One region of the Bacillus sp. 01N45 genome, then DNA from elsewhere that is predicted to be linked to it. Evidence: riboswitches for the same ligand, from Rfam matches in the RefSeq annotation. Region 1 holds a riboswitch; the other holds the start of a gene.

Region 1 (3,537 bases):
ATTCAGTAGCTTTTTTACAACTTCTTGTTGATCAACTTCAGCTTGTACTGAAATTACCTCTTGAATCATGATAGTAGATAATATCTCTTCATCTGCTGCTAGTAATAACTCATGTATGGAAACGATTCCCACAAGATAACCATGACTATCAAGAACATAACTATACGATATTGATTCTACATTTTCAGAATGTTCCCTAATGTACTTCAATGTCATTTTTACTGACCAATTTCCTCTAACTGCAACAAAATCACTTGTAACAAGACTTCCTGCCGTTTCAGGTTTGAAAGTCATCAATTTTTTTACGTTATGTTTTGTAATTTTATCTAGATACGCCATTAATTTAGCCTGTTTTTCCGGATGAACCGCTAGCAGTAAATCTACTAATTCATCAATCGGTTGTAAAGTTAGTAACTTTTTAGCTTTATTTTCAGATAAGTGAATTAAGATATTATATTTTTCTTCTACACTCATATATTGAAGAATTTTAGAGCTTTTTAATACAGGAATCGTATTTAGCAATACGACTTGATCTTCAATTGAAAACCGTTTTACTTCTTGCGCAACATCAAACGAAGGAAGACGTAAAACCTTCTCTGCATCCAAATTATTTTGGGTTACAAGTAATTCATTTAATAATTTCTTCATGTTAACTCCTCCTCATATTGCTAAGGGAGACTCTAGAGTTTCATGAGTGGTTTTGTTTTATTTTATCTGTCTTAGATTTTTTATTAGAGCAATAATAGTTACATTGCAATCAATTCATTAATTAGAATTACCTCCTTTTTGAATATAGACAAGATAAAAATAAATAAAATTAAACAGAAAAACCTTTACTCAAAAAGGAGTAAAGGTTTTTTCACAATACAAATAAATGATTATTAAGACAGCTCTGCCAAAATCACAGAGGTGCCTTTCTATCAAATCGTATACCACTCCCTCGTTGAGTTTTAGCACTGTATAGCATAGGTTTTTATAACCAGCTACATTAAGAAGGGCCTTAATCCGACCGTTCCTGTTGACCCATTGGCGTCTCTCGACATTTTTGGGCAGCAGCGTTTCTCTATACAGGAGCCTCACCTAACAAAGTTTATTGAATTACTTCAAAATTTAAACCAGAATTTAATTTTTGTCAACTCACTTTCAATTCCATTCTTAAAAAAATCTTCTTTTATGATTAAAATCTTCTTTACTGTTTATCAAATTTATATGCTTAAACTACTTAATCAAACTATACACTACAAGTCTAAAATATGTACTTATACGGAATGATTACATACATTTTCTCACAACATTTCTCAAAAGATTATAACGCTATAAAACATATAATTTTAGCAATACGGTTACTTGACAAGAAAAAAATATATATTTATGCTTGCTACACGAAACAAATACATAAAATTTATACCGCTGAACCTGTTAGGTGAGGCTCCTATACAAACACAGGCTATTGCCCAAAAATGTCGAAAGACGCCAATGGGTAGAACAGGAATTGTCGGGTTAAGGCTCTTCTTAAGATAGCTAAGTGATGAATTTTCATTACTTTACGTTGTATAGTGCCAAAGCTCTACTAGGGGGAAAAAGCCTTATTTAGTCATGCCATTTTGAATCCCCCTAGTTACATATTAGGGGGATTTTTGCGTAAGAAAACAGGGGGTAAGTGATAGAATTTTCCTAAACAAAAATCCTATTTAGTAATTGACGAGAACAAGGTTTTATTCATTAGCAAATGCAATATTATGTTTTGTTTTAAATCAGGAGGATATTAAAATGAAAAAAATATTAAAACTGGATTATCTATTGCTCCTCCCTCTATTCATAACATGTACTTTAGGTATTATCATGATGTATAGTGCGAGCTCCATTGTCGCTGTCCAACATTACGGTTATAACAGTAGACATTTTGTTGATTCTCAATTAACAAAGCTAATTTTAGGAGCAATAGGGTTAATAGTTTGTGCCATACTCCCATATGAAATATGGAAAAAACGAATAGTCTCAATCTTTATTATAGTTGGTGGGATTTTTTTATTAATTATGGTTTTATGGAAAGGAAAAGTGGTAAATAATGCTCAATCATGGATCTTTGGAATACAACCAGCTGAATTTCTTAAATTAGGAACAATACTCGTAACAGCCCGTTTTTTTGCATTACGACAAGAACAAGCTAAAAACAGCTGGAGTGGTAACGGAAAACTTTTATTTTTTTTAGCTACAATTTTTTTTCTTATCTTTAAACAACCAAATTTAGGATCAGCACTTTTAATATTAGGTATAGGTTTTAGCATATTTCTTTGCTCAGGAATACATATAAATCTACTAATCAAAAGAACTGCTATTGGTTCTATTTTGTGGTTACCTATTTTATATTTTTTAATTCAATATAGTTTGTCAGAAGTTCAAAAGACACGTATTACTACGATTTTTAATCCCTTTGTTGATGCACAAGGAAATGGATACCAGCTTGTAAATTCTTTTATTGCCATTGGCTCTGGAGGAATCACTGGTCGTGGATTTGGAAATAGCATACAAAAAACAGGGTATCTTCCGGAACCACATACTGATTTTATAATGGCAATAGTTTCTGAGGAACTAGGATTTATTGGTGTATTTATTCTATTGGCTGGAGTTTTGACTATAGTACTTCGCTCCTTAAAAATTGCACAATTATGTGGAGATCCCTTTGGCAGTTTTATAGCAATTGGTATAGGATGTATGATCGGTATGCAATCTGTTGTAAATTTAGGTGGTATCACAGGATTATTTCCTCTTACGGGTACTCCATTTCCGTTTATAAGTTTTGGTGGAAGTTCTTTAATGGTCAATTTAATAGCAATAGGTATATTACTTAATATTTCAATTTCCAATAAAATTAATTTTGATAATTAGAATATTTAGTTTTAAAATGTAACATTATTTTTACAATTATTTTTTTAAAATTATAAAATTCAACGCTATTAATTAATCTATATTCAAAGAATTTCTAATTAATTTTTTAACTGTATGAATATTAACATCTATATTCATTTTAATACCTAAAAAGGCAGGCATAAATTTATGCTTGCCTTCCGTTCTCAAAATTAATTACACCTAAAACAACGTGGGATAAAGCAAATCTAAATACTGATTTCTACCCTCTATTTTTTACTTTTCTAAAACAATTTCTGCTATTTCATTAGCATATTTTTTAGAATCAAATCTATCATAGTTACTTAGGACTACAACAGACAAATATTCTTTTGGAAACCGCATGAAGTGTGAACGATAACCCGCCGAAATTCCTTAATATTCCAATTACCGGCAGTTAAAACCTTTTTCAACACCCAGTCCAAAAGCATAGTCTTCATTATCAATAATCTTCTTTCCAGTTGGAGCAATTTCCGGACCTATTTCGCTTATTCTTTTAACATGGTCTTTTCCACTTTATTTATGAAAAAATAAAATTTTTATATAAAAGACACATAATTAAACAAACATAACTACATATGATATATTGTATCCTCTCTTTTTAGATTGAATAGTCTTTACAAAAGGGCA
Region 2 (3,537 bases), on a different contig from region 1:
GTTACAAAGGCCGTAATGGAAGCGACAAAGGGAATAGATAACCCAAATGTTGTTTTTACAGCACATCATGAACATATTGAGGATTGGAATACGACTATGTATTTGAGTCAGTTATGCCATGTTGAAAATAAAGTAGTGCCAATGTCAGAACTTAGAATTACAAAAGATGCTTTAGTGGATAGGGATGGAGTACAGATTGATATTTTATATCGCCAAACATATCCGATAGAAGATTTAATTGAGGATCAAGATCCTGAAACAGGAGACTTCGTAGGTGTGGAACTGTTGCAACTTGTAAAAGCCGGAAAGCTTTTTATAATAAATCCTTTGTCAGCATTTTTACTTCAGCCAAAATCAATTCAGTGTCTGATTTGGGGGTTAGCAGAAGAAAAGGCCTTTTATACAAATGAGGAACAACAGTGGATTAAAGAATATATGTTACCTACATATTTAGAACGAGATTTATTTTTGGGAAAAGGTTCTTTCGTTCAAAAACCTTCATTTGGTAGAGAAGGAGACACAATTACCGTTCGCGATAAGGACGAAAATATTATGATTCAAAATGCACACCAAACGTATAAAGCGTCACTGCCGATATTTCAAAAGTATACAGAACTTCCAGTCGTATCTTTGGAAACAGAGAAAGGGATGGAGAAACTGTCGTATGTGTTTGGTTCGTTTTTAATTGCTGGAAAAGCGAGTAGTATCGGTATTCGCGCTGGGGAAAAAATTACGGGGAATGAATCGTACTATTTACCGGTAGGTATAAAAAAGGAGGAAAGTATATGATTAATTTTTTATTATATTTAGCAGTAACACTGGGCCTTTTATGCATTGGTCTGTTCCTCATGGAAGTGACAACGAAAGTAAAAGAATTTAAGTTAATGGCCCAAGGGAATAAGGCGGTAAGCTATGTACTTGGAGGACGATTACTTGGGTTAGCTATTGTTTTATATTCGACAGCAGCTAATTCCATTTCACTTCTTGATATGGTTTCGTGGGGAGCCGTTGGGATTTTGGCTCAAATTATCGTCTTTTATTTAGCTGAGTGGCTTACACCACGCTTTAATATAAACAAAAGTCTTGAAGAAGATAATCAAGCAGTCGGTCTTTTTCTTATGTTTTTATCGCTTTCCATTGGGATTGTAATTGCTGGTTGTATAACTTATTAAAACCTTTACGTTTAGACGTAAAGGTTTTTATTTTATATACGTTAGTTCGCCATACCTTTCGAAAAAATTGTAGGCTACTGTTGACATCTATTTTAAATAAGAGTAACATTTTCTATGTAATAAAAATAAGTCTCTGTTAGGTGAGGCTCCTGTATAGAGAAATGCTACTGCCCAAAAATGTCGAGAGACGCCAATGGGTCAACAGGAATGATCGAATTAAGGTTTTTCTTAACGTAGCTGGTAATGTACCTATGCTATACAGTGCTAAAACTCGGTGAGGGAGAGGTCCGTAGATTTCTAATTGTTTAGGAATCGTTTATTTGTGTATGCCATGACCTTTACTCTTTTCGGAGTAAGGGTCTTTTTGTTACAAATCTATGAGTAACTTCATAGTATAAACTATAAAATTAAACGAGGAGGTGAGGAGCATGTCAAATTCTGACTCGGTTCCGTTACCCATATACTTCAAATCAAAAATATATGATGTAGGCAGGAAACGACTTGTTCCTCCCTCTATATTTATCATAATGTAGCGTTTATATGTATGTTTAAGCGCTAAACACTGTTACGGTAAAGTGGATAAATTGAGAAACAAAGCGTTTCTTCCTATGTTGTACAGGAGGAGACGATAATATGTTATATGCAAACAAAACTGTGGGTAACACGTCATATAAATTAAGTAAAAAATCAATGAAAGAACAAACAATGCTTCAAAAAAATAAAGATTTATTAATTGAAATCGCAACGAGAGATGTAAAATCTGTATTTGCGTATTTTAAAACAACAAGAGACGGATTATCTATGAAAGAGGCACAAAAACGCATTCAAGTATACGGCCGAAACGAATTAATTTCAAAAAGAGCGCGTATTGCGGAAGTAATGATGAAGCTAAGTGGAATGATTCCAGGTTTTTCAAAACAATATGTGCGTGATGGATTACAATGTGAGAAAATTACTGTGTCTCGAGTAGAATGTTCTAGTGTAACAGGTTTAAACGGTGAATTAAAAATGATGAATGTGCCAGTACAAGAGCTTGTTCCTGGGGATATGATTTTTCTTTCAGAAGGTGATACAGTACCAGCAGATGTACGTATCATTTACGCGAATGATTTATTAGTAAATGAATCCGTGCTAACAGGAAAAGATGCAAGTATTGAGAAATTTGAAAGTTGCTATCACCTTGAGCGTAAACGATTTATTCCTTTAAAACGAATGAAAGACTATAATCCACTTGAACTTGAAAACGTATGTTTCAAAGGGACTCATATTGTTGGCGGAAATGCAAAGGCTGTAGTTGTTTCGACTGGGAAAAATACGTATACAGGAATTCTTCATACTTGTTGTAGTAGAACGTCTTAATGTGTAAATGATGCTAAATATACAAAAACAATGTATAATAGACAAAGTTGAAAAAACGTAGAATGGTAATCTATTTATATAACCTTACGTGATGACGTGGGGTTATTATTTTTTTGGTAGGAGAGGGATTATGAAAAAAGTATTATTAGTTGATGGTATGGCACTATTATTTCGTGCTTTTTACGCAACAAGTGTCTACGGACAATTTATGAAACGACAAGATGGTACCCCTACAAATGGGATTCATGGTTATATGAAACATTTATTAACAGCTATGCAAGCAATTGAACCGACACATATCGTAACATGCTGGGATATGGGTAGTACGACATTTAGAACAGAATCGTTCTCGAATTATAAAGCGAATCGTGTAGCGCCGCCTGAAGAATTAATTCCGCAATTTGATTTAGTTCAAGAAATGACTGCGAAATTGTCTATTCCAGTTATCGGTATGAAAGGGTATGAAGCGGATGATTGTATTGGTACGCTTGCAAAACAATACTGTAATGAAGCGGAAGTTTATATTTTAACAGGCGATACGGATTTACTTCAGCTTGTTGATAAGAACGTTACAGTTATGCTCTTGCGCAAAGGAATTGGAAATTACGAATATTACACACCAGAGAAAATCATGGAAGAAAAAGGCGTAGAGCCGTGGCAAATCGTGCATGCGAAAGCGTTTATGGGAGATACGAGTGATAATTACCCAGGTGTAAAAGGTATCGGCGAAAAGACAGCGTATAAATTGATTCAAGAGCATGGAACAGTAGCAACCGTACTAGAAAATGTAGCAACATTAACGAAAGCGCAGCGCACAAAGATTGAAAGTGATTTAGAGAACTTAAATATTTCATTACAATTGGCACAAATTCATTGTGAAGTTCCAATTTCATGTTTACTAGAAGAAGGATTACACACAATGGATGAAGAAAAACTTAGATTCGTTTGTGAAGAAATGAATTGGGGAAGACCTGAAATATTAATCAATATGCTATAGATAGTTTTG

What was found. Region 1 has a riboswitch for magnesium ahead of AC1DMU_RS27325 (FtsW/RodA/SpoVE family cell cycle protein). Riboswitches for the same ligand answer to the same signal wherever they lie in the genome.
Region 2: linked by a shared signal. The riboswitch ahead of AC1DMU_RS08115 (P-type ATPase actuator domain-containing protein) and the one ahead of AC1DMU_RS27325 (FtsW/RodA/SpoVE family cell cycle protein) in region 1 are both predicted to bind magnesium.

The regions. Positions count from the first base shown of each region.
Region 1 is NZ_JBFTQW010000018.1:59,544-63,080, forward strand. It holds gene mgtE (magnesium transporter) at 1-648, opposite strand, end outside; M-box (ykoK) riboswitch at 930-1,095, opposite strand; M-box (ykoK) riboswitch at 1,409-1,585, shown strand; gene AC1DMU_RS27325 (FtsW/RodA/SpoVE family cell cycle protein) at 1,771-2,889, shown strand; partial or broken gene AC1DMU_RS27330 (serine hydrolase) at 3,145-3,420, opposite strand.
Region 2 is NZ_JBFTQW010000003.1:80,837-84,373, reverse strand. It holds gene AC1DMU_RS08125 (glutathionylspermidine synthase family protein) at 1-789, shown strand, start outside; gene AC1DMU_RS08120 (DUF350 domain-containing protein) at 786-1,172, shown strand; M-box (ykoK) riboswitch at 1,298-1,463, shown strand; gene AC1DMU_RS08115 (P-type ATPase actuator domain-containing protein) at 1,806-2,531, shown strand; gene AC1DMU_RS08110 (5'-3' exonuclease) at 2,662-3,528, shown strand.